DNA from 3 places in the Fictibacillus sp. 5RED26 genome. Region 1 is predicted to be linked to each of the others. Evidence: riboswitches for the same ligand, from Rfam matches in the RefSeq annotation. Region 1 holds a riboswitch; each other region holds the start of a gene.
What was found. A riboswitch is a leader RNA that binds a small molecule or an ion and turns the genes downstream of it on or off. The one in region 1 is predicted to bind cyclic di-AMP.
Positions count from the first base shown of each region.

Region 2: it holds a riboswitch for cyclic di-AMP, as region 1 does, so the genes downstream of both, IHV10_RS16285 (dicarboxylate/amino acid:cation symporter) here and IHV10_RS03240 (hypothetical protein) in region 1, are expected to answer to the same signal.
Region 3: it holds a riboswitch for cyclic di-AMP, as region 1 does, so the genes downstream of both, IHV10_RS01120 (potassium channel family protein) here and IHV10_RS03240 (hypothetical protein) in region 1, are expected to answer to the same signal.

Region 1 is NZ_JACZDU010000001.1:612,366-622,259, reverse strand. It holds gene kdpDN (KdpD-like non-kinase potassium sensor) at 1-951, opposite strand, end outside; gene kdpC (potassium-transporting ATPase subunit KdpC) at 1,039-1,590, opposite strand; gene kdpB (potassium-transporting ATPase subunit KdpB) at 1,682-3,694, opposite strand; gene kdpA (potassium-transporting ATPase subunit KdpA) at 3,821-5,488, opposite strand; gene IHV10_RS23065 (potassium-transporting ATPase subunit F) at 5,501-5,569, opposite strand; gene IHV10_RS03255 (hypothetical protein) at 5,578-5,685, opposite strand; gene IHV10_RS03250 (HPr family phosphocarrier protein) at 5,709-5,984, opposite strand; gene IHV10_RS03245 (hypothetical protein) at 6,062-6,199, opposite strand; gene IHV10_RS03240 (hypothetical protein) at 6,223-6,636, opposite strand; cyclic di-AMP (ydaO/yuaA leader) riboswitch at 6,869-7,020, opposite strand; cyclic di-AMP (ydaO/yuaA leader) riboswitch at 7,078-7,224, opposite strand; gene IHV10_RS03235 (hypothetical protein) at 7,506-7,754, opposite strand; gene IHV10_RS03230 (MFS transporter) at 7,806-9,089, opposite strand; gene IHV10_RS03225 (DHH family phosphoesterase) at 9,321-9,894, shown strand, end outside.
Region 2 is NZ_JACZDU010000004.1:282,455-292,348, reverse strand. It holds gene IHV10_RS16325 (hypothetical protein) at 152-379, shown strand; gene IHV10_RS16320 (TrkA C-terminal domain-containing protein) at 496-1,197, opposite strand; gene IHV10_RS16315 (hypothetical protein) at 1,330-1,488, shown strand; gene IHV10_RS16310 (GDSL-type esterase/lipase family protein) at 1,577-2,317, shown strand; gene IHV10_RS16305 (Fe(3+) ABC transporter substrate-binding protein) at 2,666-3,733, shown strand; gene IHV10_RS16300 (ABC transporter permease) at 3,848-5,470, shown strand; gene IHV10_RS16295 (ABC transporter ATP-binding protein) at 5,470-6,183, shown strand; gene IHV10_RS16290 (hypothetical protein) at 6,390-6,584, opposite strand; cyclic di-AMP (ydaO/yuaA leader) riboswitch at 6,762-6,928, shown strand; gene IHV10_RS16285 (dicarboxylate/amino acid:cation symporter) at 7,097-8,332, shown strand; gene IHV10_RS16280 (hypothetical protein) at 8,489-9,178, shown strand; gene IHV10_RS16275 (DNA-3-methyladenine glycosylase) at 9,175-9,750, opposite strand.
Region 3 is NZ_JACZDU010000001.1:201,817-211,710, reverse strand. It holds gene IHV10_RS01135 (hypothetical protein) at 1-399, shown strand, start outside; gene IHV10_RS01130 (GerAB/ArcD/ProY family transporter) at 493-1,605, opposite strand; gene IHV10_RS01125 (TrkH family potassium uptake protein) at 1,746-3,098, opposite strand; gene IHV10_RS01120 (potassium channel family protein) at 3,102-3,758, opposite strand; cyclic di-AMP (ydaO/yuaA leader) riboswitch at 3,898-4,053, opposite strand; gene IHV10_RS01115 (undecaprenyl-diphosphate phosphatase) at 4,132-4,914, opposite strand; gene cls (cardiolipin synthase) at 5,022-6,524, opposite strand; gene spoIIP (stage II sporulation protein P) at 7,094-8,245, opposite strand; gene IHV10_RS01100 (MarR family winged helix-turn-helix transcriptional regulator) at 8,441-8,908, opposite strand; gene IHV10_RS01095 (ArsR/SmtB family transcription factor) at 9,082-9,678, shown strand; gene IHV10_RS01090 (MFS transporter) at 9,680-9,894, shown strand, end outside.

The DNA of each region.
Region 1 (9,894 bases):
AGCGTTAAATTCTACAGCAAGTTTTTTCCAGCCTCTGATTCTTTTTCGCTGTTCTTGAGAAATGTTCCCTCTGTGATCGATCAACACATTCAAAACATATAATTCTGCATTTAAACGATTGGCTATTCGCCAGCCTCTTCGGATCAGCTTTTCTGCACTTGGACCATATTGTACACAGACTAAAATTTTTTCTGCCACACCTGTTGGACCACTATCGGTAAAGACGATATCGGATTTTAAGAGCTTTTCATCTACATCATCTGCAATTTCACGGAGAGATAATTCACGCAGTGCACCTAAATTGTTCTTAGTAAAAAAGTTGTTCAATGCCTGGTCTATTTTTTCCTGCGCATAAATTTTACCTTCTATTAAACGTTGCCTCAGCATTTCTGGTGTCACGTCAATTAAGATTACTTCATGTGCAATATCCAGAATCCTGTCAGGTATTCGTTCGCGAACTGCTACTCCTGTAATATGCTGAACAATATCATGAACACTTTCAATATGTTGGATGTTTACTGCTGATACAACATTAATTCCGGCATCAAGTATTTCTTCCACATCCATGTATCGCTTTTTGTTTTTTGAACCTGGAACATTGGTATGGGCCAATTCATCAATTATGACCACATCTGGTCGGCGTTCAATGATCTTTTCTATATTTAACTCTTCTAGTTTTTTATCTTTGTATTCAATGATTTTTTTAGGTATGATTTCAAGATCTTTAATTCTTTCTGCTGTTTCTTTTCTACCATGGGTTTCAATTAAGCCGATTACGATATCGACTCCTTGTTTTTTTAAATCATGAGCTTCTAAAAGGATTCTATACGATTTACCTACACCTGGTGCTGCTCCAACGAATAGCTTTAACTTTCCCTTTTCATCTTGATAGATTTCCTGCAGAAATTCTTCAGGCGTTTTCCTTTTAAGTTGAGGGTATTTATCATACATTTACGCACCTCGTTATCATCATCATCGACTACAAACCAAGAAGCAAGAGCCTTTACCCTAAGTGTAGAGTAAAGGCTTTGTCTTCTACTATTGTAACAATTTCTCTAAAGCAATATTAAGTGTCAGTACATTCACGCGAGGTTCACCAAACAGACCAAGCTCTCTTCCTTGAGTATTTTCTTTAATCAATTTTTTAAGTTTTTCTTTATTTATTCCTGTTGCTTCTGCAATTCTTGGAACCTGTACATCTGCAGCCTCAGGAGTAATATGCGGATCAAGTCCGGATCCGGAGTTTGTGATTAAATCAATCGGAAGCTCGTTAACAGGTACAGCTGGGTTAGCCTTTTCCCATGCAGCTATGCTTTCTTTCATTCGTTTCATCATATCTTCATTTGAAGGTGCATAGTTTGGACTTCCAGAACCAGCCGCGTCGTACTCGATACTGGAAACACGCCCGCTGAAGTATTCGGGTTTCGTAAACGTTTGACCAATAAGTTCAGAACCTATTACTTCTTTATCTTCATTATAGATTAAGCTTCCATCCGCTTGCTTCGGCATAACGACTTGTGCAATTCCTGTGACAACAACAGGATATACAAGACCGCATATCACCATTAAAGCAAGGGAAAGGCGAAGCATCTTAACGATATTGTTAAAGATAAATACTTTTTCATTATGTTGATTTAATGAATGTGATTGCATATCAATCAATTCCTTTCTTTTCTAACGGTTACACGAACAAGTGAACAATCAGATCAATCAATTTTATTCCGATAAAAGGTACGATTACACCACCGAAACCATAGATTAGGAGGTTACGTTTCAATAAAGCATTTGAACTCATCGGTTTGTAAGCTACTCCTCTCATAGCCAGAGGAATGAGCAATGGAATAATAATCGCATTAAAGATTAACGCAGACAGTATGGCCGACATCGGTGAGCCAAGCCTCATGACATTGAGTACTTCCATCTCAGGAATCGCCAGCATGAACATCGCTGGGATGATGGCAAAATACTTCGCAATATCATTCGCGATACTGAATGTTGTTAACGCACCACGAGTCATTAGCAATTGTTTCCCAATGGAAACCACTTCAATAATTTTCGTCGGATCGGAATCCAAGTCTACCATGTTGGCAGCTTCTTTCGCTGCAGTCGTCCCACTGTTCATGGCAAGGCCAACATCCGCTTGTGCAAGTGCTGGTGCATCATTCGTTCCATCACCAGTCATCGCAACCAATTTTCCTTCTGCTTGTTCACGCTTAATTACAGCGATTTTATCTTCTGGTTTACTTTCAGCAATAAAGTCATCCACGCCGGCTTCTCTTGCTATTGTTTTAGCTGTTAATGGGTTGTCACCTGTACACATGATCGTTTTGATTCCCATTTTTCGTAACTGTTCAAAACGTTCTTTCATTCCAGGCTTTACGGTATCTTTTAAATAAATCAGTCCGTATATATGCTGATCCACAGCTACTGCCAGCGGCGTTCCACCTTCAGATGCAATTCGGTTTCCTTTTTCTTCAAGGTCATGTGGCACTTCTCCACCAGTTGCAAGTACCCAGTTTTTAATTGCGTCTACCGCTCCTTTTCGTACTTTTCTTCCATCTTTTAAGTCGATTCCGCTCATTCGCGTTTCGGCTTTAAACTCAATAAATTCTCCATCTTCACCAAGGTATTGATCAAACGATAAGTGTTCTTTTTTCATGAGTTCCAAAACGGATTTACCTTCTGGTGTATCATCTTTTAATGAACTGATGGCAGCCCATTCCCCAACTGATTTTTTCGTATCGAATCCTACTGGTACAAATTCGCTTGCCATACGGTTTCCGAATGTAATCGTCCCCGTTTTATCTAGGATGATCGTATTGATGTCACCTGCAGCTTCAACCGCTTTACCAGACATAGCGATTACATTAAATCTCGTAACACGGTCCATTCCAGCAATACCGATCGCGGATAAAAGTCCACCGATTGTTGTCGGAATCAAACAAACGAGTAATGCGATTAAGACCGGTACTGGTATGTCAAAACCTAGATACTTTGTAAAGAATGGAAGTGTTACAACTACAATCATAAAAACAAGTGTCAAACTCGTTAAAACAGTACTTAACGCAATTTCATTCGGTGTTTTTTGACGCTTCGCTCCTTCTACGAGGGAGATCATGCGATCAAGGAATGATTCTCCTGGATCTGCTGTAATTCGTACTTTAATTTCATCACTTACTACACGTGTTCCTCCTGTTACGGAGTTAAAGTCACCGCCAGCTTCTTTAATTACAGGAGCTGATTCTCCTGTAATCGCCGACTCATCAACAGAGGCAAGACCAGATATGACTTCACCGTCTCCTGGAATCATTTCACCTTGTTTTACAATAACGATGTTTCCTTTACGAAGATCAGCTGATGAAACTCTTTTGTGTTTACCGTTTTCAAGCACAAGGTTTGCATAAACTTCTTTTTTCGTTTTCTTTAATGAATCAGCCTGTGCTTTCCCTCTTCCTTCAGCTATTGCTTCAGCGAAATTTGCAAACAGGAGGGTTATAAACAGAATGAAGGTTACAGCAATATTGAAACCAACTTGAGTTTGGTCTCCAAAAAAGGTTAATAATAATGTAATTACAAAACCAATTTCAACAACAAACATGATAGGATTTTTAATCATTACCCTTGGATCTAGTTTAATAAAAGATTCCTTTATCGCCTGATTCACGATTTCTTTATTCATCATTGTTTTATTCATTTGTACTTCCTCACGATTCTTTTTCATCGGGCCGTTCCCACCTTTATTTGGAGGAACGTACTGAGATAATTCTTTTTTGGTCCTTAAGCCTTGAGCACCCATTATTCATTCACCTCTCTACAGCATCTATAATGTTAAATATTCGGCAATCGGGCCTAATACCAATACTGGGAAGAATGTTAAAGCCCCAACAATAAATACAGCCCCAATAAACACACCTGCAAATAGCCCGTTATCTGTTCTGAACGTTCCGATCGTTTCTGGAACGGTTCGTTTTACAGCCAATGATCCTGCAACTGCAAGCATCGTTACAATGGAAAAGAATCTTCCAAGATACATAACGATTCCGGTAGAAATATTCCAGAAGTTTGTCGCATCTCCTAATCCTTCAAAACCAGAGCCGTTATTTGCTGCTGAAGAGGTATATTCATAGATTACTTGTGAAATACCATGAAAACCTGAGTTCGAAATGGCCTCATGTCCGAGTGGTGTAAAGAAAGCTACAGCAGATGCTCCTAAAATAAGGAACGGGTGGATTAACAACGTCGCTGCAATCAGCTTCATTTCTTTACCTTCAATCTTTTTACCTAGAAATTCCGGGGTACGTCCCACCATTAATCCAGATAAGAAAACACCAATAATCGCATACATTAAGACGTTGACAAACCCTGCCCCTACACCGCCATAAACGGTATTTAACATCATATTGGATAATGTAACTAATCCGCCTAGCGGAGTCAGTGTATCATGCATCGTATTAACAGCCCCCGTTTCTGAAGCCGTTGTAACAACCGAGTAAAGTGAAGACTGAGCGACACCAAATCGTACTTCCTTTCCTTCCATGCTTCCTTGATCATGTTGCACACCTAGAGCATTGATTGCTTGGTTCCCTTGATATTCGGCACTTAGGGAGATGCCAAGGAACATAATAAACATCATCGTCATGGAAACGAAAAGAATACGTCCCTGCTTTGGATTTCCAACCATCTTTCCGTACGTAAACGGTAATGCCATCGGTAATAGGAGCATCAATAAGATTTGAATAAAGTTGCTCGGCCCGTTCGGGTTTTCAAACGGATGCGCTGAGTTAACTCCGAAAAATCCACCGCCGTTATTTCCTAATTCTTTTATGGATAAAAACGAACCAACTGGGCCAACTGCAATGTTTTGTTTTCCACCTTCAACTGTAGTCGCTGTAACCGTTGGATCTAATGTCTGCGGTACTCCAAGTGCAACGAAAATGAGTCCTGTTACAAAAGCGATCGGTAGTAACACACGAATGATACCCCTAACCATATCCACAAAAAAGTTTCCTAAAGACTTGCCAGATAGCCCACGAATGAATGCGATTGCTACTGCTAATGCTGTAGCTGGTGCAACAAACATCATGAAAAGAATGCCAATCATCTGTGAAAGATAGGATAAACCACTTTCACCACTGTAATGCTGCAGATTCGTATTCGTCATAAAACTTACTGCTGTGTTAAACGCAAGGCTTGGATCCATGTTTGCTATCTTACTCGGATTCAGAGGCAAACTGCCTTGGAAACGGAAGATTAAATAAACTAATAGAATCATAATCGCATTGATCACAATGACTGATGAAGCATAAACTTTCCAAGATTGATTTTTATTTTTCATTCCACTAATGGAATAAATCAGTTTTTCGAAAGGATAAAAGAGTTTGTTCTTATTCGAATAATTGAACGAGTTCGCTAAATAAATTCCTACTGGTTTTGCAAGTAAAAGAGCTATAAGTAGAGTTATAGCTATAGAGAGTAAACTGACTAACAACGGAAAAACCTCCTAAAATTTCTCTGGATTCAATAATACGTAAAGAAGATACACCGTTGTTAAAACGGCTAATCCAAACATGACAGTCATCATTTATTTACACTTCCTTCATCAACAACACTTGATGACCATTTTGCTAGACCCATCATTAAGACAGGCATTCCTACCATCAATAAAACCATCATCACATCTAACATTTTTACACCTTCTTTTTATTAGTTCATTGTTCTAAGTAACCATTCAGCATTAGAGATAAATTTTTGATAGCCTCTTGAGCATCACAACCTTCAATTCTAAGTGTGATCGGTTCGTTTTGATTTCTTGAATAGTGTGACAAAAAGAATAGATTAACGGATAGTAAGCCTTTCGCATTAATCTGTATGCCTTGATAAAAGAAAAGAATCTCACTTTCGAAAGAACCAGCAGCATTGACAAATTCATTGATCTGTCCGATCGACAACCTTTTTGGCAATAAAACAACTGACTCTGTCCCCATGTTTTCACCCTGCCTATCACTGGTTTGGATTTACAGAGGGAACATCTTTTCTTTGATGGGTTCCCTCCTGTAATTGCTTAACCTTTACTTCTAAGCGTGTCTTGTATGATCCATTTTGAGAGACTATGTTGAATCACACTTGCATAATAAGCATTCAATTGATCTCTTTTCGCTTTTAACAAAATCTGTTCAATTTCGTTTGGACTTAATCTCATAAATGAATTCCTCCGCTCTTTTTTTATGAAGAAAGTAAGAATTGAATATTTCCGGTTTTGTTATAGATTACGTAATCTGCACCTAACTCCTTATAAACTCTGGAAATATACCGTGTGTCTGATTTGATGACATAAACAGGTATGTTATAAATGCTGCGAATGAGTTCAATCGTTTGGCAGCATTCTAAAAATCCAGATTCAACAACAATGATTTTTTGAACAAAAGGACCTACCATCTCGATAACTTTACGCTTGTCAACATAATTCATGACATATACATGTTGAAACCCAACTTGTGAGAGTCTTTCTGCTTCTTCTCGGTTAGGAACACAGAGAACAAGAGATTGATAGTCTTCACACAATCTTAGTTTTGAAATAAAAACATCTGAAACTAGATCAGGAAACATAATGAGCACGTTCCCAGATGATTTCTCCATCGTTCCACCCTCCATCTCTTAAAGAAAACTAGGCTAACTTCTAGCCTCTCATGTCAGCCTTAGTTGCACTTATACTATCGTCTTAAACTTGTTAATACGCCGAAAACCATCGTGCCGACAAGTTATACTTTTGGATAGTGAAAAAAAGGCAACAAAAAAGAAGCCTGCGGAAGAGGAACTCTTCTCGCGGCTTCTACACATACTTGAATAAGCGTGTGAATACACGAAATTTGTTGCCTCTCTCTGTACGCTTACGGAGTTAGCTGACGGATTCGGGCTTGAGAGTAGCCCTACTCGATCTCTCGAGATTCACCCCATGCAGACGCAATGGCCTGCGATTGGTTCCCCCGCTTCCTAAACTTAGGAATTAAGCGATAAAGACGCATGATATAATAATCATAATTTGTAAAATTGTTATTATTACTCTTTTTTAATGTTCACCTTCCCTCTCCTACCACGCTTACGAAGTTAGCTGACGGGTTCGGACGGCAGAAGTCGCCCGACTTAAATAAGTTTCACCCCTGGCAGTGAAGAACTGAACTGCCGATGGTTCCTCCGTTCCAATAATGGATTCAGCGGTCATGGAAAAAATTTAAAGTTTTACGATAAGCAATATATTACTCCTGGTTTCAGCCGTTGTAAATCCATTAAAAACTCTAAAATATTCATATTTCGTATAAAAACGAATTAAATAAACTTATTTAAGAAACAAAAAACAAACAAATCATCTTTTTTCTTTTACTTTCTCAATTTTTCGATACATTTTAAAGAAAATAATAGTTGTAATATTCTAAAAAAATCCAAGTTTTGAACTTAAATTTTTTTAAAAAAATAAAAAAGCTAAGCAAATTTCACTTTGCTTAGCTTGGTTAAAACGATCTAAAATCCAATCTCTGTCTTTTAGTCCAGAGCCATACGCCTGTGAACAGATGGATCGCAAACACTACAAAGACAGCTCCATAACTTTCTGTAATCCAGCTCACAAACCAAATGATCGGTAGAGCTAAAAAAAAGTTAACAAGCAACAACACCCATGAAGTTCTCGCTATAGCTACAAAGAATAGAATAATTGGTAAGATTAAAAAAATCCAGAATAGTACGTTTTGAAAAGTTGCCATGACTTCCCCTCCGCTTTTCATTATAAAAGGGCTTCGCCATAATCTCCAGCTTTAAACTGGTACTTTTTCTAATTCAAATTCATTTTTGTTATCATTTTCTTCAATATCATACCTGGGTAGAGTGAACATGTAGAATAGTCCAACAAGAATCAGACATCCTCCCACAACCCAGAACAGCATTTCTACGGTTAGAATTTTCGGGAAAAACACAGCGATTAAACCGAGTGTCATGGTGTGAGATAGCATATTGATCGGTGTAATCCATCCTTGAACACGTCCCATCATTTTAGGGTCTACGATCTTAGGTAACCAGCCACCGATTCCAATATTGATTAATGGAATGCTAAACCCAGCCAATCCTGTAAAAATAAAGAATGTCAACACATTTGGCGCGATGGCGCATAAACCAAGTGACAATCCACTTACGAATAGACCAAGAACAATCGCATACGAGAGTCTGATCTTTTTAGCGAGCATCGAACAAATAACACTCCCTGTAAGGATAGATACACCAAACACGACACCCATCCACATCATCATTTGCTCGTAATTATCTGGAGCGAGTTTATATTTCATGATAAAAGCCGGCATAACTGACAATCCACCATTTACTATACCAAACAAGAAAAAACCAAAGATTAATGAAAGTAGAAGCTTAGATTGTTTAATGTAATTGAACCCCGCGACAAAATCCTTCCATACCATCTTAACACGAATATCTTTGAACCTGTGTTGTCCGTTCGGCAGACGAACATCTTCATCAACTCTCATACTCATAATTAATAATGCTGATATAACATATGTAACAAGGTCAAATGCAATTGCTCCTTGTATTCCTACACTCCAATAAATAAAAATGGCAATCATGTTCCCAAAAAGCATAAATAAACTACCTACCATTTGATTCAATCCAGCTGCAATTGCATAATCCTCTTTCGAGAGTACACCTTGTACCATCGCTTGATCAGCAGGAAAAAAGAATTTACCTACTGCACTTCTTAAGAATAAGATAGCAAAAATCAAAGGCATCCAGTCTAGCCATATAGCACCCATTAATAAGAGGCACAGCCCTGCACAAATCCAATCACAATAAAGCGCGATTTTTTGACGATCCATTCGATCGGCTAATACCCCTACGATAAAGAAAACAGCGAGTGTTGGCAGAGAATACATCAATTCTGCAAGTGTGGCATAAAACGGTTGTTCACCGAACTTATCCAACAAATAAAACATAAAAGCTGTAACGCCTATAATACTTCCCATCATTGAAGTAAAACCAGCAAAAAACAGCTTGCTGAAGTTTTTATTCTGAAACACTTTCAGAAACTCCTTCACATCATAACCCCCAACTTTACATAATTTGCATCATTACCATTTTCTACCTAATGCCATCAATTGTAAATAAATTCTTGTGAAATTTCATAAGAATGATTTAGCATATTCATTCCGTTTTCGGTGTTAAAATCAGCTGAATTTGTAAATGAAAAGAATACTACGATATAAAGGTTGAACTTTATGCTTTATGACGATACTCTAGACAGAGAGCATAATAGAGAGGATACTAACATGATTCATTTATTTTCACACAACGATTTAGACGGAAAATCATGCGGTTATTTAGCACAACTAGCATTTGGAGACAACTGTAAAATATCGTATTGTTCACATGGAACGATTAATGACCGTGTAGAGATGCTGCTTGATAATCCGAGAGAAAGAAAAACAGAAATTATCATTACAGATATTGCGGTTAACGAAGAATTAATGATGCGACTTGATGAACGATCTAATGCAGGTGGAAAAGTAAAGCTGATCGACCACCATGCAACAGCGCTTCATTTCAATGGGTTTGATTGGGGGCATGTTCAAGTTCGTTATGATGATGAACGTTTAACTTGTGCTACTTCCCTTTTCTATGAATATTTGATCGAGAACGGTAAGCTTAAACCAACAGGTGCGCTCGATGAATATGTAGAACTTGTGCGTTTATATGATACGTGGGAATGGTTTGACCAAAAAGTTGAAGCTAAGCGTCTTAACGACTTATTCTTTATCCTTCCTCCTGATAAATTTGAGGATCAGATCATGGATCGTTTAAAAGGTGATTCTTTTCAGTTTTCAGAAACAGAAACAACGATTC
Region 2 (9,894 bases), on a different contig from region 1:
TCCCTGTTTATTCGACTTCCTTCGACATAAATGTATAGGTATTATAGGGTAAAATCCATAAAAAGTAAGATATGTCGTCATTTGACGAATTGTTTTTGTAGGAAAATGACCTTAGTTTCGATAATAATAGTAAGCGTAGGGGGTGTTGTTGGTGGATACTACATATTACATAACCAATAAAAACAATCAGTTGTTGGAACTTTTGAACACGATAGACCATTGCTTGACAGGTGCAAGACTTGAGGAAGTGGATTCAATAATCAAATTAAAAGAAGAATTGTTAGCAAATGATGGTATACATATAACTCCAGAGCAAATTAATAATATTATTTCCTTACTGTTATCATTTGTCCCTAATACAGTCAGAGAAGTTGGTTAATTGAGAATCTCTTCATAAAGAGGTTCTTTTTTACTACCTAGAGTTTTATTCGCTCATATATTTTGCTTTCAGGGGGTAAAGTCGTAAAAAAAATAAGAAGTGAAAAAGATCACTTCTTATTTAGATTCCTCTACTTCTTTTTTTGATTTCAATTCATCCATTTCATTCTTAAATCTTTCTTGTAGACAACTTTTGTGACCATATAGGACCAACATGTCTCCTTCTTGTATTTTTGTCGTATAACTATCCTTTCGTACTGTTACGTCTCCTCGCTTTATAAATAAGACAATTAGATCATCTTCTGTTTGAATGACGTCTTTTAATTGTTTCCCCATAATCTTAGAATCTTTATGTATAGGAATTTCTACTACAACATCATCCTCTTCAAAATACATAACATCTCTTAAAGGAAGATCTGCTAAGTTATAGCTTTTTTCCATGTGACTCTCAAAAGAACGTTTCATGTATTTTTTTAGTTTAGGTACGCTTAAGATTAAATATAAACTGATGAGTACTAAAATAATGATTCCAAGTTCGATCGAACGAAATTCATCTGATAAGATGCTGCTTATCGATGAGATGATAACCGCTAATGAAAAGACTCCGAACAAAATGAGAAACGTACTTAAACGTCTGCGTACCGGATGCTCCAGAATCAACTCTGATTCTCCTGTCGTAAATCCAGTGGCTGTAAACATTGAGATGACCTGGAAGCGAGCGATTTCTTTTTTAAGACCAGTTAACGTGAATAACAGAACGTTAATTTCAATCACAATTCCTATGATGGCAAAATAAAGCAAAGTGAATAAAAAACCCACAAAGGCACCTCCGTTAAAATTCTTCTCTACCTGTATACCCTTATTTTCTATTTATATAGAGGAAATAAAATATTTTATTCGTTTCATAAACATATATAGCCCCTCATATAGTTTGGTACAGGAGGGATGTAGATGATAGGTTTTCTTATTACCTTAGTGCCCGCAAGTCTATTGTGTGGAGGAGTTGCTATGTTGATTCATACATTCGTGAAAAAAGATTCATATCAATACGATCAAGAAAATCTTTGGGAGGATACATCACTTACATCTGAAGATTATCGTTTGAAATAACAAATTAACACATTCATTACTTGATATTTTCCCTCGTTATGGTAAAAAGTAATATAACAATAACTTGTAACAGAATCGAGGATTTGATGTGCGGAAAGTATCAAAAAGATGGTTAATTGGTGGTACAGGACTAGCCCTCATACTATTCCTTATCTTTCAATTTTATGGAGAAACAGAAGGGGCGAGCGATACACAAACTCTGAAGGTCGTTGCCCTTGGAGACTCATTAACGTATGGAGTTGGTGACCCATCCAAAACAGGCTATATCGGAATCGTTAAACGAAATATTCAGCAGCAAACAGGCAGAAATGTAATCATTAATAATTTTGGGATCAGTGGACAGCGTTCCGACCAATTGTTAAGACAATTGGATAATGGAGTCGTGATCAAGTCATTAAGACAAGCAGATCATATCTTTGTTTTTATAGGCACAAATGACTTTCGTCACGCTGCCGGTTGGAACTTTCGCCAGTTGCCTCAGCAAAAATTAATGCTCGGAAAAGAAAAGCTAAGAAACAATTTAACTAAAACACTGACAGTGGTGAGGGAAAACAATTCGTTTGCACCGGTTTACGTATTAGGTCTTTATAATCCTTATTTTGGGAAAGAATACGATCCCACAGCTGCAGAGAGTATTAAGACATGGAATGAAGCAATCGTTGAGGCGAGCAAAGAAAGCACGCTTACAAAGTATATCTCCACATTTGAACTCTATGAAAACGTTGAGAAAGAACTGTATTTTTCTGATTCTATACACCCTAATAGAAGGGGATATAACAGATTAGGAAATTGGGTTTATAACCAGTGGAAACCTTTAAACCAGGAATGATCTCTTAGAAGTAGATACTTCTAAGAGATTTTTTTTGGTTTTTTTTAATTGCTTCTTTTGGATAGAACCATCCTTTGAGAAAGTAGTTGTTTTCAGGTTCCAGGGCGAACGGTGAGCGTCGTTTGTGAGTTTCGTTTTTTATAAGTATTACCTCCGAGCTTGTCCGAACCTGATACTTGGCATCTTTCACTCCAATCAGCTCTTAAAGGAGATTAGGATTTGAGAGCAATAATCCATCAGAGAAAAACATTTAAAAAAACGGTTGACTTGAGAATGATTATCATTATAATTAAAAGTGAAGTTGATAATCGTTTTCAATTACTTATACATAAAAGGAGTAACTGACATATGTTTAAAAAGAATCTTTTTACGGTTGTTACAATGGTCCTACTAGCTGCTTTAGTCTTAGCAGGCTGTGGTAAATCAAACGAGGGTGCGAGTTCGAATAATAATGAGACAAAAAAAGAAGAAGTAAACCTATATACAAGTCGTCACTATGAAGTTGATGATAAAATCTTTGCTGATTTTACAAAAGAGACAGGAATTAAAGTCAACCTTATTAAGGGTAAAGAAGATGAGTTGATCGAGCGTCTTACAAGAGAAGGGAAAGCAACAAAAGGAGACCTTTTCTTCACATCTGATGCTGGACGTTTACACTGGGCAAAAGATAAAGACCTCTTACAGAGTGTAGAAAGCGAAACTTTGAATAAGAATATTCCTGATAATTTAAGTGATAAAGACAATCAATGGTTCGGTCTAACAAAACGTGCACGTGTTATCGTATATGATCAGAAAAAAGTAGACAAATCAGAACTATCTACTTATGAAGCGTTAACTGAAGACAAATGGAAAGGTAAAGTACTGATCCGTTCATCAGAAAATATTTACAATCAATCATTAGTATCATCCTTTATTTCATTAAACGGAAAAGATGAAGCGAAGAAGTGGGCAGAAGGGATCGTTAACAACATGGCTCGTGATCCACAAGGTGGTGACAAAGACCAAGCGAAAGGTATCGCTGCTGGTGAAGGTGATGTTGCTATCATGAACTCCTACTATTTTGGTCAGATGTTGAACTCAGAAGATCCTGAAGAAGTGAAAGTTGCTAAACAGCTGAGTGTGTTCTTCCCTAACCAAGAAACAACAGGAACGCACATCAATATTAGTGGTATAGGTGTTACGAAACACGCTAAGAACAAAGAGAATGCTATAGAATTAATGGAATATCTGTCTAGTCCAAAAGTTCAAGAAGTATTTGCTGAAGCCAACTACGAGTATCCGGTTAATAAAGAAGTAGAACCTTCAGAGCTTTTAAAGTCTTGGGGTCCGTTTAAAGAACAAGATCTTAACCTTTCTGAGTTAGGTGAAAACAATGCAGATGCTGTTAAGATTATGAATGAAGTCAGCTGGAAATAAACGTTAATATTTTGCCGTATCACGATTTGTGATACGGCTAATTCCATGTAAAACAAACAACAAGAACAATGCTGATGAGTAAAGAAGGTGAATATATTGTATTTCATTCGAAAAATGAGATCACAGTTTAATAGTTGGGCTTTGCTTAGTGTGATTTTTTCTACTTTAATCCTTTTACCGGCTTTGCTCATCATGGTTCAGTTATTCGCTGAGAGTAATGAGAATTGGGAACACATTAAAGAATTCATGTTGAAAAATTATATCGTAAATTCCGTGACACTCGTTGGTTTTACTGGTCTTTTCACAGTGCTGATCGGTGTAAGTGCGGCATGGCTAGTTTCCGCCTATAAAGTTCCTATGCATCGGTTCTTTAAGTGGGGTCTTATCCTCCCACTTGCGATTCCACCATACATTGGGGCCTATACGTACCATGGTATTTTAAATTATACAGGCGTCATTCAGACGTCACTAAGGAACCAGTTTGGTATAAAAGTGGACCAAAAGTTCTTTGACATCATGAACATACCCGGTGCTGTTTTTATCTTTACGATGTTCCTATATCCATATGTATATATCATCACAAAAAGTTTCTTAGAAAATCAGTCATCATCACTGATTGAGAATGCACGGTTGCTAGGAAAAGGCTCGTTCATGACATTTATACAAGTCGTCCTTCCTGTGTCACGTGCAGCGATCGTTGGTGGAGTTAGTTTGGTCATTCTTGAAGTTTTCAATGATTACGGGGTAGTAAAGTATTTTGGTATTCAAACATTTAGTACAGCAATATTTCAAGCGTGGTTTGGGATGGGAGATATCTATTCGGCTATCAAGTTAGCGGGTACTTTGATGTTTATCGTAGTTTTGATCTTGATCTTAGAAAAAGTAATAAGGGGCAGGAAACAGTATAGCTATTCCACTTCAAAAGTCCGCCCGTTACAACCTAAAGAACTTAAAGGTTGGAAAAAGTTCGCTGTGCTTAGTTTTTTCATCTCTTTATTTGCTCTAGCTTTCGGAATTCCTTTCATTCAGCTTATACATTGGGTGTATATGACTTATGACGTTATTTTAAATACTGCTTTTGTTGACTTGATTTGGAACTCGGTCTTTGTTGCTTCTATAGGTTCAGTTCTTATCATTATCGTCGCTCTAATTATCGCCAACTTTAGTCGTCTATCAAAAGGTTGGATGGGGAAGCTTTTTTCAAAAATAACGGTTTTAGGGTATTCGATTCCTGGAGCTGTAATTGCAATAGGTGTATTGACCTTATTTCTCTCACTAGACGAAAAGGTATTCACGTTATATGAATGGTTAGGGTTAGAGCCAACTCTTGTGCTGAGCTTAAGTATTAGTATGCTGATCTTTGCCTATGTGGTCCGTTTTCTAGCAGTTGGTTTTAACTCCATCGAATCAGGCTTTGATAAGGTAGGAACGGTTTTCACAGAAGCTTCTAGGACATTAGGTATGTCGGTAACGAAGACGTTTTTTAAAGTGGATATTAAGATGATTAAAGGTGCTATTGCTGGTGGTTTTATCCTTGTTTTTGTAGATATATTAAAAGAGCTGCCTCTTACTCTTATCCTTCAGCCTTTTAATTTTTATACGCTAGCTACCAAAACATTTCAATACGCAAGTGACGAACGTATTCACGAAGCCTCTGTTTCATCAATGGTGATTATTTGTATAAGTGCACTTTCCATCTTCTTTTTACACAGAGTTTTAGAAAAGGAGCCAAAATAATGTTTGTTCAAATCAAAGACTTAGCGTTTCATTATAAAAATTCGCGTAACCCTTTGTTCGAAAATCTTTCTTTAAACTTTAATCAAGGAGAAGTTTCGGTGATCTTAGGAGAAAGCGGAAGCGGGAAAAGTACGTTACTTCGTCTTATAGCAGGACTAGAGGTGCCCTCAAGAGGATCGATCCTCATAGATCAGGCTGTCATGAATGATACATTTCGTTTTGTTCAGCCAGAAAAACGTGGTGTAGGTTTGGTTTTTCAAGATTATGCTTTGTTCCCTCATATGACGGTTGAAAAGAACATAAAATTTGGCTTAACGAAAATGAATCGTAAGCAGAAGCAAGCACGCATGGAAGAATTATTGGCTATTGTGGGAATGGAGGACTATGCTTCTCGTTATCCTTATGAATTGAGCGGTGGACAGCAGCAGCGTGTTGCACTAGCTAGGGCTATGGCTCCAAATCCATCTTTGATCATGTTTGATGAACCATTTAGCAATCTCGATTCTAAGCTTCAACTACAGATTCGGGATGAATTACAGGAAATTTTAAAACGTACGGGGATCACTTCTATTTTTGTAACTCACGATGAAGAGGATGCTCGTGCCATAGGGGACAGGATCATACTGATGAACAATGGAAAGATACAGGATGAAGGGCGTCCAGAAATGGTATTGAAGAGGAATAAAGAACAATTATCACTCGCATACGTATAAAAACAAAAAACCGGGATATCCCGGTTTTTATTTTTGGCTGTTTTATAAAGAATTGTTACTAATAGATCTTTTTGAATTTGCCTATATAACTGTTGATTGGAGTGGTAAAGTGACACGTATGAATGTTGTTCACGCCTGCCCCATGGAAAGCGAGCAGCCTGGAACGGAAATCCACACTTCCAAAAGAAACTATGTTTTAAACAGCCTTATTTTTTAAATTGAGTATCTAATTTACCGTTCATATCGATTAAAAATCCGATTTCTCTTCCTAATAATTCACCTAATTCTTTTGCTTTCTTTTCGCTTTCGTTCTTTATTTGTTCAATCGTAAGTTCACCTTTTAATTTGGATGCTCCAACGATTATACTTAATTCACCTTTTTCATAAAATACGATTTTCATTTACAATACCTCCCTGAAAAATAGAACCTTATATATAATTCGTTTTTTTCTATATGCTTATGGGGTAGAAGTGAGAATATGGAAAAACATTCATCATGAAACAATTAATTGGAATAAATAAGCATAGTGAGTATTCTTGACAAAAATTTATGTATGTTGATAAAATTAGAGCATATTATATATGATTCGCTGAATTCGGATGTTCTATTCCATAGAATATCTTGAAGCGGGGGAACCACGATATGGCTTATAAAGCCTAGGGATGAATTTGTGCATACACAAAAGGGACAACTCTCAATTTCCTAATCCGACAGCTAACCTCGTAAGCGTTTTTGGAGAGAGAACTCTATACATGGGCTCAGTCTATGTGTTGCGGTGTATTCCCACGGAAAATCCTCTCTATTTTCGGTGGGTTTTTATATGCAACAAATAGGGCATGTATTAGTATAAAATTTCTTCATCGTACTGCACACTAAATAGTGAGAAGATTTTAACAAAGGGGGTACTTTATTATGAAATTGTCTACAAAAATTTTAATTGCACTTGCACTTGGGGTTGTCGCGGGATTAATTCTTAATCTAGCTGTACCAGATGCTTTTTCAACACTGGATAAATACGTTTTAAAGCCAGTCGGGACATTATTCTTAAACCTTATTAAAATGTTAGTTGTTCCAATTGTTTTTTTCTCAATCGTACTTGGAACTGCGGGATTAGGTGATCCGAAGAAACTTGGAAGAGTGGGTGCCAAAACGGTTGGGTTCTTCTTAGGAACTACAACAATTGCGATTACGATCGCGATGGCTTTAGCGCTTATCTTTCAACCAGGTGTAGGGGACTTTAAAACAGAAGGTGCTAAGTTTGAGCAACAAGAAGCGCCAGCAGTTACGGACACGTTGCTGAACATTATTCCTACTAATCCAATTCAATCGATGGCTGAAGGAAACATGCTTCAAATTATCGCGTTTTCCGTATTTGTAGGATTTGCTTTAACGATGTTGGGAAGCAAAACAAAAGGTATTATGGATTTAATTGAACAAGGTAACGACATTATGATGTATCTTGTAAACCTAATTATGAAATTTGCTCCATATGGTGCTTTTGCATTGATTGCTTCAGCGGTAGGAAGTCAAGGAATGGATGCTATCAAAGCGATGGGCTTATACATGAGCGTAGTTATTTTAGCTTTATTCATCCACTCTGTTGTCGCGTATGGTGGTTCAATTGCTCTATTTGCAAAGAAGAGCCCGCTCTGGTTCTTTAAAGGCTTTGCGCCGGCAATGTCAGTTGGATTTAGTACTTCTAGTTCAAATGCAACACTTCCAATCTCAATGAAAACAGCTCAAGAGAATTTAGGTGTTCGAAAATCGATAAGTGGTTTTGTACAGCCGCTTGGTGCAACGATTAACATGGATGGAACAGCTATCATGCAAGGTGTTGCGACGATTTTTATCGCTCAAGTATACGATGTTAACTTAGGTTTAACACAGATGCTTACTGTTATTTTAACGGCAGTGCTTGCTAGTATCGGTACAGCTGGTGTTCCTGGAGTTGGATTGATCATGTTAGCGATGGTATTGAACTCTGTAGGATTACCTGTCGAGGGTATTGCCTTAATCCTAGGTGTTGATAGACTTCTTGATATGCTTAGAACAGCTGTTAACATCACTGGTGATGCTGCTTGTGCTGTAATCGTTGATAAAGGCGAAGACAAACATCTTGGGACTCGTGAACAAGAAGTTAGTGCATAAATAATCACTTCAAAAGGCCGCGGTGTATACATATACCTGCGGCCTTTTTGTATGCCCATTTCCCTAGTTTACAAATGTTGAGTAAATAAATGTAAGCACTAATGAAAAATCATGGTAAAATAAGAAGATACTTAATGAGATTTCGGAGTGATCTTCTTGGAAAAATGGCTAGAGATACTAACGCTTGCAGCAAAGATCCTATGGGTACAGATTCAAACCGCTATTAATCCTATCATCGAGTTAACAGAGAGCGCGATGAACTCTTTTTGGTTTGTCTTTTCACTCACGATCATCACAGGCTACGTATTACTAAGGCTTGTACAGAATGCAATTACTTATTATCAAGCTCATAATTTTATTCACAGAAAAATGAATAACGAACCCGCTAGTGATATAGAATTCACCCTATTTATGAAATCCCTTTGGAAGAAAGATCGATCTAAAGGTTTAGTGGCCAATGCCAAATCAGCTAAAAGCAGATACCTCCAGTTCAATGCTCAAGAACGTTTATCCATCCAGAACTACTTGCAGCATCGACTGAAATTTTTACGTACGAACCAGCCATTGTTCATCTTGGGAGCTGTTGTGATTGGATTGCTTTCAAGTATAACAGTGAATGTTCTACCGATCGAGGCGGCTGCGCTTACTGCGGAAAATGTATTGAAAACAACGTTGTTCATCCTTTTCTGGTTGTTCATTATGCAAGCAAAATACGTTGCTATGAAAAAACAAACGTATCATCATCTAGCATGGATGCAAGATACCAATCGGACAACAGCGGTTGATTACATGCGGGAAGAGGATGTTACGGTTTCAACGAACAAAGAAAACAACCCTGCGTATTAACGTGATACGTAAGGGTTGTTTTTTATCCAGAACCGATAAGGATAATGAACAGCTTCTTCGGCATAGTGTATACCTATGCGTGGACCAGAGATTATTTCATTTGGTACTAATTCAATTCCTTGTTCTATCCGTATATTTTGCTCATTCATTTTCTTACCATTATCATTCAATGTGAACCCCATTGCTTTGCTCAGTTTACCTGGACCATTCGTAAGCTGAACCTCATTCTTTACGCTCGCTCTTCTTTCCTTCATTATTTCTATTCCTTCAATTGGTTGCAGTGCTCTAATTAGTATGGCTTCAGGTTTATTAACGGGTCCGGAAACGATATTAAAGCAAACATGCATCCCATAAATAAAATAGGTGTAAATTGTACCTGCTTCACCGTACATCACTTCTGTTCTAGCTGTTCTTCGATTGTTATAGGAATGCGCAGCTCGATCTTCAGGGCCTAGATAGGCTTCAGTTTCTACGATGTATCCCGATGTTATTACGTCTTCATGGATATGTATCAGCTTCATTCCTAAGAGTTCTTTTGCTAGATCTAGAGTTGGTAATCCCCATAGTTTCATTTATATCTCCTTGTTATGTATGACATGTATTATTTATTAGTACAATAACAACAGGTTCATGTAAATTTATGTTTCCTTTTGTCGAAGTTTTACAAACCGTAAAAAAGAGGAAATTACGAAAGAAAAAAGAATTTTTTATAAAGC
Region 3 (9,894 bases), 410 kb from region 1:
GAAGATGTGAATGACTTTTTTATCGCTTATGACAAAGGACATAACCCGTTACTGCTCTTGCCTACTACAAAAGGATTTCTTCACGAAGGACAGGTGTACGCGATCGCATTTATTAAAAAAGAAAATAATTCATATCAATTTACTCTTTCAGATAAAATTATGCCTTTTTCGATGAATGAGGCAACGCTCATTCATGATCAGCTCGGTTTCTTCTTCGGTCCTGATAATAATATGCTTTCTTCCTTTTTTAAAGGTGATACGTATGGCGCATATGTAGTCTGGACAAAGCATATGGTCACGCAATTGATCAACGAAACTCTTCAAAATTGGCATAATACATCAGATGATTCACAGCGCGAAAAACACAAGACGCGATTAACTATGCTTCTTCAAGCCTAGGTAAAAATAATAAAACTGACTGCTAACTTCCCTCTTTCCTATGTGCAACAGATTGAGGAAGCCTAACAGTCAGTTTTTTTTAATTGTGGTGCATCATGTAGTAGATGATGTCTGTTCTTTATTATTTTTCTTAATATGTTTCTTAATAAAAGTCATGATAAATAAAAGTGGAATATAACTGATGGCTAAATAAAAACCGATCTTGTTCGTATAGTTATTGAGCATGTTGATCTTCAAACGAGTGTCTAAGTAATAACAAGCAGCCAACGTGATCGCTAATAAAATGATCAGTGTGATATGTTGGCGGATGTTCAACATCAGTTTGGCCACACGGCTCGAACACCAGATCGCCAGTGCAATATTTGGCAAAATCACTAAACACCACATCGAAACGAAAACAAAATCAAATCGTTCTACGAATGAAACTTGAACGATTTTCACCATAGAAAGGGTTGCCCATATATTTCTAGACAACTGTTCTTCGCTAAAGAACGCAAATGAAAACAAAGTGACTAGCAAATACATCATAAATGTAAAAAGATTAGCATGATGCGCAAATTTTTGAGACCGCTTTGCATTTTTAATAAACGGATAAAAAACAAGAAGTGTTTCAAAACCAAGATAACTCAGCATCATATTTTTCGTTGCAGATAAATAGTCTTTTACATTCTCATCAAAGACCGGCAGGAGATTAGAAAAATGAGTAAATTCCAATGGGTATACGAGTAACACGATCAAACCTAATGGAATGACAACTCCTAAAAAACAGATGCCCGCCACCGTTCGAAAACCAGACGAAACCACATAGTACGTTAATATCAGGAATACAGCAGCGATCTTCCAAGTACTTAGAGTGGGAAACATCCATACTTGTATGACTTCAATATACGTTCGTAACACTGTAATCGACCAGAGCAGAAAATATAGAAGTAAAAATAGATTAAATAAGTTTCCAATCAAACCACCAAACAGCGATTTATGAGTTGATACGATATCCCCATCGCCGTTATCGAGCACATAATAAATCATCCATATAAGAGCATGTACAAAAATGGCAGCTATGATGACTGATATCCAGGAATCATAGCCAGCGTATTTAGCGATGATACGCTGATAGCCTAGCACCCCTACCCCTACTTGTTCAGAATGGACAAGAAAAAACACAAGAAAGGGAGAAACGAGAAAAGCTTCTTTAATTTTTTGCATGACGATTCTCTTCCTCTCTTAGAAACAGCATTGAAATCTCGTTTTAGCATTCCCAAGAGTAAAGAGATTAACCCATAAATAACCAAAAAAGCTGACGCGAAATGTGGGAATACACCCGTTCTGCATCAGCTTTCATTCCTCTATCCAGTGAACACTTCACCGTCTGGATACCTAATATTATCTTTTGTTTGTTTAGCAAGACTGAACGCCAGTGTTAGCGGTCCTAATTTACCGAAAACCATTACCACACAGATCACAATTTTTCCGATGACTGTGAGATCTGGGGTAAGTCCCATACTTAATCCAACTGTTCCAAATGCAGAAACGACTTCAAACACGATCACCATGAATGAAACATCTTTCTGGACATATGTGATAATAAATAATGCGGCAAAGATAAACAAAATAGAAATAGTTGTAATAGCAAGAGCTCTGTAAACAACAGCATTTCGAATGGTCCGCTTCATAACAACCGTACTTTCTTTCCCTTTTAAGAAAGCTGCAACCGTAAAAATAATAACAACAAACGTGGTCAGCTTTATCCCTCCACCAGTAGAGGTACTTCCTGCCCCAACAAACATTAAAAGAATCATCAACAAGGATGTATCAGGATTTATGGCTGTCATATCAATCGAGTTAAAACCTGCTGTTCTCGGTGTTACACCTTGGAAATAAGAAGCCCAGAATTGCTCAGCACCTGAAAGCATTCCAATGGTCTTAGGATTATTAAACTCAAATAAGTAGAAGAACAAGATTGCCACAATATTAATAATCAAAGTAGAAAGCAACATCACTCTTGTATGAAGAGAAAGTTTTTTCCAGCTTCGGCTCACCCATATATCAACCAATACGGTAAACCCAATTCCCCCTGTTATAAACAGAAACGATATGACGATGTTCACCATCGGATCTCCTACATAACCCATTAGACCGTCAGACCACAACGAGAATCCTGCATTGTTGTATGCCGATATAACATGAAAGATGCTATAGTAAATTCCTTTACTAACACCAAAGTCTGGAACAAGCCTTAGTGATAGAAAAAAGATGGCGATAATCTGGATGCTGATTGAAAATACAAACAGATTTCGAACTAACCGGATTACCCCGCCTATAGAAGGCTGGTTGAGTGCTTCTTGCATCAGAACACGTTGTTTGATGGATATTTTCCTCCCCATCATAATAACGACTAATGAAGCAAATGACATGACCCCAAGTCCTCCGACTTGGATTAAGAACAAGATGACGATCTCACCAAAGAGTGTGAACGTTGAGCCAGGATCAACAGTAGCTAAGCCTGTTACTGTTGCTGCTGAAGTTGCAATAAAAAAAGCATCTACCCACGATAACGTTTTTTCATGGGCAATAGGAAGCTTTAACAAACACGTCCCAACGAAAATAAGAAATAAAAATAGTAACGCTAAAAACTGAGGAGGGTTTAATCTAATTGGGTTGTGCAAAAAACGTTTATGCTTTCTAACATGTAGTGCCAATGCTTACACTTCCTCATCCTCAAAACGATTTAGATCTTCGTTACGACCGATCACGACAAGTATATCCCCATATTGAAGAGATACATCAGCAATCGGTGAAACGAGTATCTCATCTCCGCGTTTGATTGCGACGATATTACATCCATAGCGTGCACGAACATCTAGATCTGTTAGCGTCCGATTCACTAGCTTATCCGTTACACCTATCTCAACAATACTGTGTTCATGCGATAGCTCAATAAAATCAATAATCTTTTCAGAAGATATGAGTTGAGCAACGCGAAGCGCCATATCACGCTCTGGGTGGATAATACGGTCTGCTCCTAGCTTTTCCAACACTTTATGATGATAGTCATTCTGTGCTTTTACCCATACTTTTTGAACGCCTGCTTCTTTTAAAAGTAAAGTAGTTAAGATACTTGCTTGGATGTCTTCACCGATCGAAACAATTACCTGTGTAAAATTTCGGATTCCTAAAGACTTCATTACGTTTTCATCCGTAGAGTTAGCTTGAACAGCCTGAGTAGCTATTGTTGCAAACTCATTTACTCTTTCCATATCTTTATCTATAGCTAGAACATCATAGCCCATCGTCGCAAATTCTCGACAGATGCTGCCTCCAAAACGTCCTAAACCAATTACTGCAAACTGTTTTTTCATTATGGTCTCCCCTTAAAATCCATGAAGTTTTTGCTTCGTTGTTCTCTAGCCTTGCTGGTCAAGAGGTATATAAATTTAAGTAAAAAAACGCAAAAAAAGACCACACAAAGAAGCGGGTCCGGTTTTCCACCAAATTGACCTCTCCAGTGACATGACGCTTACGGGGTTAGCTGTCGGATTAGGGATTGGAGTATCCCTTTTTGCAAATAGAGCAAAATTCACCCCAAAAGATTGGTTCCCCCGTTTTACAGTAGTTTCACCATAAAAATAACTGTAAATTCAGCGATCTAAAGCCTGCTAAATTTTGAATTACATATACTGTAATCCTCTATCTTTTAAAAGTCAATCCATTTTTTTAGTGTTAACAAATACTTTACATTTTACCTGAAAATTGAAGGATCAATACTACTATTCCAATCAACCAAACATAGACAGCAAATCCTTTTAACGTACCGGTTTGAAGGAGTTTGATCATCCACTTTACAGCCACATATCCAAATAGAGCCGATGCTAAAGTACCGACCAATAAGGCTGAATAAGAGATAGGTGGATGTCCACCCGTAAATAGATCTTTTGACTGCAATACTACTCCTCCTGCGATAGATGGTATGGATAATAAAAAAGAAAAATAGGCCGCTGCTTTTTTATCGATCTTGCAAAAGAGCGCTGCTGCAATCGTTAGTCCTGATCGTGAAATAGCAGGAAGAATAGCCGCACCTTGAAACGTACCGATCACAAGTGCATCCCTTATTGTTATATCTTCAATCCCTTTATATCCATTTCGCTTATAAGAATCCGCCCACCAAAGCAAAAAACCTGTAATTAAGAACTCCCATCCAACCGTGATCCCGGTTTTTGAGATCTCTTCAAAAAAATCTTTAAATGCTAGTCCTATAACAGCGGTTGGAATCGTTCCAGCGATAAGCAGAACTCCCGTTTTGCTGAGTGGTCTTTTTATAACTTCTAAGATTTCTCTCCAATAAACCGTCATCACAGCAATAAGTGTTCCTATATGAAGCATGCTATCAAGAAACAACCCGGCTTCTTCTAGCTGAAACACTTGCCTGCCTAGAAGGAGGTGTCCTGTAGAACTGACAGGCAAAAATTCTGTTATCCCTTGCACAATGCCTAATATTAAGGCTTCGAGCCAATCCATAAAAAAAACCCCCTCAACTTTCATGGTCTCGTACAACCTATTCATGAGGAGGATTTTCTATTCTAGTTTTTTGATATCAATTTAGTGTTACTAACGAGCATTTGTGATTAAAGTACACCTGAGAAGAGACGAGCAAACGATTCCTTTGTTCGTTCCCACAAACCTCTTTTGTAAAACTCTACGGGCTTCACTTTTATAGATTCCACCATGTCTTCTTGATATTGTTCTACAAGATCTGAGACAGATGATGTATTCAGCAAGAATACGTTCACTTCGAAGTTAAGGTGAAAACTTCTCATATCCATATTAGCTGTACCGATTGAAGCAGTATCGCCATCAATAATGATTACTTTTTGATGCAGAAATCCTTTTTTGTAGGAATAGATCTCTATTCCAGAACGCAGTAGCTCTGGAAAATAAGAGCGCGTTGCATATTGCGTCAAGAATCCATCATTAATCTCAGGAACCAACAAACGGACCTGGACACCTTTTTTTGCTGCCACTCTTAAAGCCGTTCGAATCGCTTCATTAGGAACAAAATATGGTGTTGCGATCCAGATCGATTTCTCTGCACATGAGATCAAAGAATAGAATAGATCACTCATGATTCCAAGCTGAGTATCAGGACCACTTGCCACCACATGAACAGTACCATCCCCTTCAGCGGGGTATGCTCTTGTAAGATGATTATCTTCTAAGAGATCTTCTCCACAAACATATTCCCAATCCATTAAAAATATGGCATGAAGAACTTGAACAGCTTCTCCTTCCATAACCATGTGTGTATCGCGCCAAAAACCAATCTCCGGATCTTCTCCTAAATACTCAACGCCTACATTCAAGCCCCCTACAAACCCAACCTTCCCATCAATAATAATAATTTTACGATGATTTCTGAAATTAAGCTTTTGATTGAAAAAACCATATCGAACAGGTAAGAATGCTTCAACGAGAATTCCTGCTTTTTTCATTCTGTCGATATCATATTGCTGAAGAGACAGACTTCCTATCCCATCAAACAAAAATCTAACTTTCACGCCTTCATTCGCTTTTTTTATTAAAAGGTCAATAATGTCTTTACCAAGGCGATCTGAACGAAAGATATAATACTGAATATGTATATACTCCTTGGCTTCTTTCAGCCTTGCAAAAATTTCAGGAAACGTCTCTTGACCATTCTTTAAAATTTTCGAACTCGTTTTTCTGTTCAAACGCGTAAGTGTGATGTGATGAGCATGCGTTGCAAAGCACTGCTGATGTCTTTTCAAATCACTAAAGTCCGGCTTTTCTTCTTGTTTAGATACCCTGATCCACTCGTCTCTGTCTTTTTTTCGTTTCGATTTAAAAAGGTGGCCTTTTAAATAAAGCTGTCCAGAATACAGGTAGAACATATATCCGATAAACGGAAATAGAATTAATACATAAATCCAAAGAAGTGTATGTTGAGCTGTTCTGTTCTCGAGCATTAACGAATAAATCGTATACAGAATCACTGCGATGTAAAGGAGCCCAAATACCGTTTTGATTATCACATATCCTTCTGCAAAGAAAACGATGTATAAACAGACAAGTAACAATAGTGTGAGGAAAAATTCCCATATTCGTTTCATGCACGTGCTCCTTTTTTACCAATCTTCTCTTTCTCTCTTTATTCCCTTCCCCATGTAATTAAAACAAGGGGCTCTTCTCTTTTTATACCATTTTTTCTTAGGATTTGCAGAAATCACGACTGTTATGAAATTAGGTATTGTTTCAATCATTCGAAATGGTTTTTTTGTGTACGCATTGGGTTGATAGACAGACGCTTCGGAAATTTGCGTGGCCGATCGGTGGTGAATTTTGAATTGGACAGATTATTGGGTGGATCGGACAGATTATGTAACCAATCCGACAGATTAATCTTCAAATCGGACAGATTCACTAGTCAATTGGAAAAATTACCGTCATTAACAAAACGGCGCCCATGCATAGACTCCTCTATAGCACTTACTGTCGACTTTGACGAAAATACTGTCCACTCTTTAAGTTTTACTGTCCACTTCTGATGATTTACTGTCCACTTTTGTAAGTTTACTGTCCACTCTGCTATTTTTACTGTCCACTTTAATTTTCCGCAAAAATAGAAACACATAAAAAAGCTCCAGAGGTTATCACCACCTCTGGAGCCAGTCAACATTCTTTATTCAGCTTTCGCTCCATTTTCTTTCCAGTAGTACTCTGCCACAGCATCTGCCACCGCTTCTGCACTTCTATACAGCTCGTCCATGTTGTTATCCACTCCGCCAAACTCAATGAGTAAAGCATGGTCAGAAAGGTCTTGATTATAAACACCATTTCCTTGAGTCTTGTTTTTTCCAATAACCCCACGGCTTAATCCAGGGTATTTTTTATCTAAGATCGCGTTGATCTCTTGTGCTGCTTTTTGGTTCTTCTCAAAATTAGGATTCGCTTTACCGATAACGAATAAAGTACGCGCATAGGACTTACCATTAATTTGTGTTGTTGTAGACTTTCCTCTCATAGAATCTCGATGCAGATCAAAGATTAAATCAATATCATTGTTGCTCGCCATCGCACTTTCAACTAGTGTACGTGACATCGGATAACTCTTTCGATAGTCTGTGTTATTTTTCCTCAAAAGCTCCGTCATGTTTGTCATATCGACGGATGTACCGATTCCTCTCGCCTCTAATTCTTCCCCTAGCTTTTTCCCTACCATCGTGATGTTGACTTTAGAATGAATAGCATGATCAGGATTTGTTACTCCTTTTAAGTGAGGTAAGAACGATTCCCAACTGTGCGAATGATAGATATAAGCAATTTTCTTTCCACTCGTTGTTTGACCTGGTGGGTTCTCTGAATCAGATGGATCAGGATCTTCTAACCGCTCGATATCTTGAACTTCCGCTTCCTCACCACTTAATAGAAGTTCCATCGGTGGTGGTGACTCATACGCTAAGTTTGTATAATCCGTTCCTTCCCCAGCAACAATGATTGTTGAATCATAGAGCGCAAAGCCAGGAAGTTCGTTTCCTAACAAACTTCGGATATCACCAGGCTTGATGCTTGTTGTTAATTCGAACAATACACTTGATAATGCAGGCGGTTCACTTTCTTTTGGAAGCTCTTGCGTGAAATATCGGTTTTCCCAACCTATGAAATAGACAAGTGCTTCTCCAGAAAATTCCGTTAACCACTTATGCATGGTTGATGAACTCAATCGATATTTGTGCTCAAAGGATGTGATGAAGCTAGTGGCAACGACAATAAATAGCATGGCTCCAGCAAGTAATAATGGTAAACGCTTCATATTCAATTGCGGGGTGAACATGTATAGCCCTCCACTTCTGTTAACGTTTCTATCACATCCTATGCAGCTAATCATTTAAATAGAATCCAATCTATGAAAAAATAATAGAGACTTATCTTCCTTGGCTTACTAATGCTCTTTTAATCTGAAGGTTTGTTTATGAGTGAGGTCTTTAGGAAGAAATCGAGGTCTTGTCCATAAAAAAAAACCAGTTCTTCAACTGGTTTGTGATGTAAGGACGATCTCGTCTGGGTTTGAATGATTTCCGCTAGCTAGCTTTTCATAAATATCAATAAAAATACCTAATTCCTCTGGAGATAAGTGATTCAGATAGCTACTTATTGAATCAACTCTCTCATTTTCAGCCTCTCGTAAAATTTCGTGTCCTTCGTCAGTAATCTCTAAATAAACAATACGACGGTCAAGGTCACTACGGTAACGACTTACAAATCCACGCTTGTACAAACGATCCGCACCAACAGTTATCGCACTCGGTTTTACACCCATATAGTCAGCCAATTTTGAAACGGTCCATTTATTTCTGATACACAACGTCTTCAAAAGTACAAACTGTGTTTTCGTTAACTCCTTCTCTATAGCAATCTCCGGGTGTAAACGCTTTGACACAATGTAATGCACCTTCTCCAATCTCTCCACATAGGACTTCAAATCCTTATTCCCCATACTATGAACCTCCAGCCTCTAAGTTGTAATGCGAGTATTATACTAACATTATACAAGAATTTTCATAACATTTGAACTATTATTTACAAATAATGTGTAAAAGAGTTGACGACCAGCATATAAATAGGATATATTACGTTCAAATATATTTGAACGTTTCAGGAGTGTTGAACATGCAGGAAATTTATCATATTCGGGAAGTTGAGCAGTTAAAGGTTATCTCTGACCCCTTTCGCATTAAAATCCTTTGGGAGATATTAGAGGAAGCAAAGACTGGAAAGATTTTATCAGATCTACTAGAAGTCCCTGCACCAAAGATTCATTATCATTTAAAAGAACTTGAACGCGTTGGTTTAATAAACGTTGAAAGAACAGAAGAAAAGAACGGCATTATACAAAAGTTCTACAGACCAGTTGCTCATTCATTTTCAATTGCCGAAATATTGCCCGATCAACGGCATGCAGTGAAAGATGAACTCTCCGATGCACTGAAGGAGAATATATTAGTTTCTTTAGAGAAAACAAAGTCTATGGTGCGCAAATTAGATCCTGAAGTACTAGCTTATACAGATTCTCCTCTTAAATTTGGTTATAGACATGTAAAACTTTCTTCTGATCAAGTAAAACTTCTACATGACAAAGCAAAAGAAATATCAGACTTAATTTCAGAATTTAAAAAGAACGAGAGTGACGATGGTGAGATCTATCATTACTTTATGCTCTCCTTTCCTTTGAAAGAGACACCGTATCCGGAAGAGGAGCTCCAGTAAGATGGCCGAAACAGTAGCTGTACACCATAAAAGTGAAAAAGAGTCCCTATTCAAAAAGCGTTCCTTTTTATTCATATGGGCGATAACAATCTGTTCTTCTTTTTCAATCGCCATTTTTCAATTCTCACAGAGCTGGTACGTCGTAAAGACTCTAGACAAAGAAGCTTCACTCGGCATTGTATTTATTGCAGCCAACGTTCCTCGTATTTTATTTAT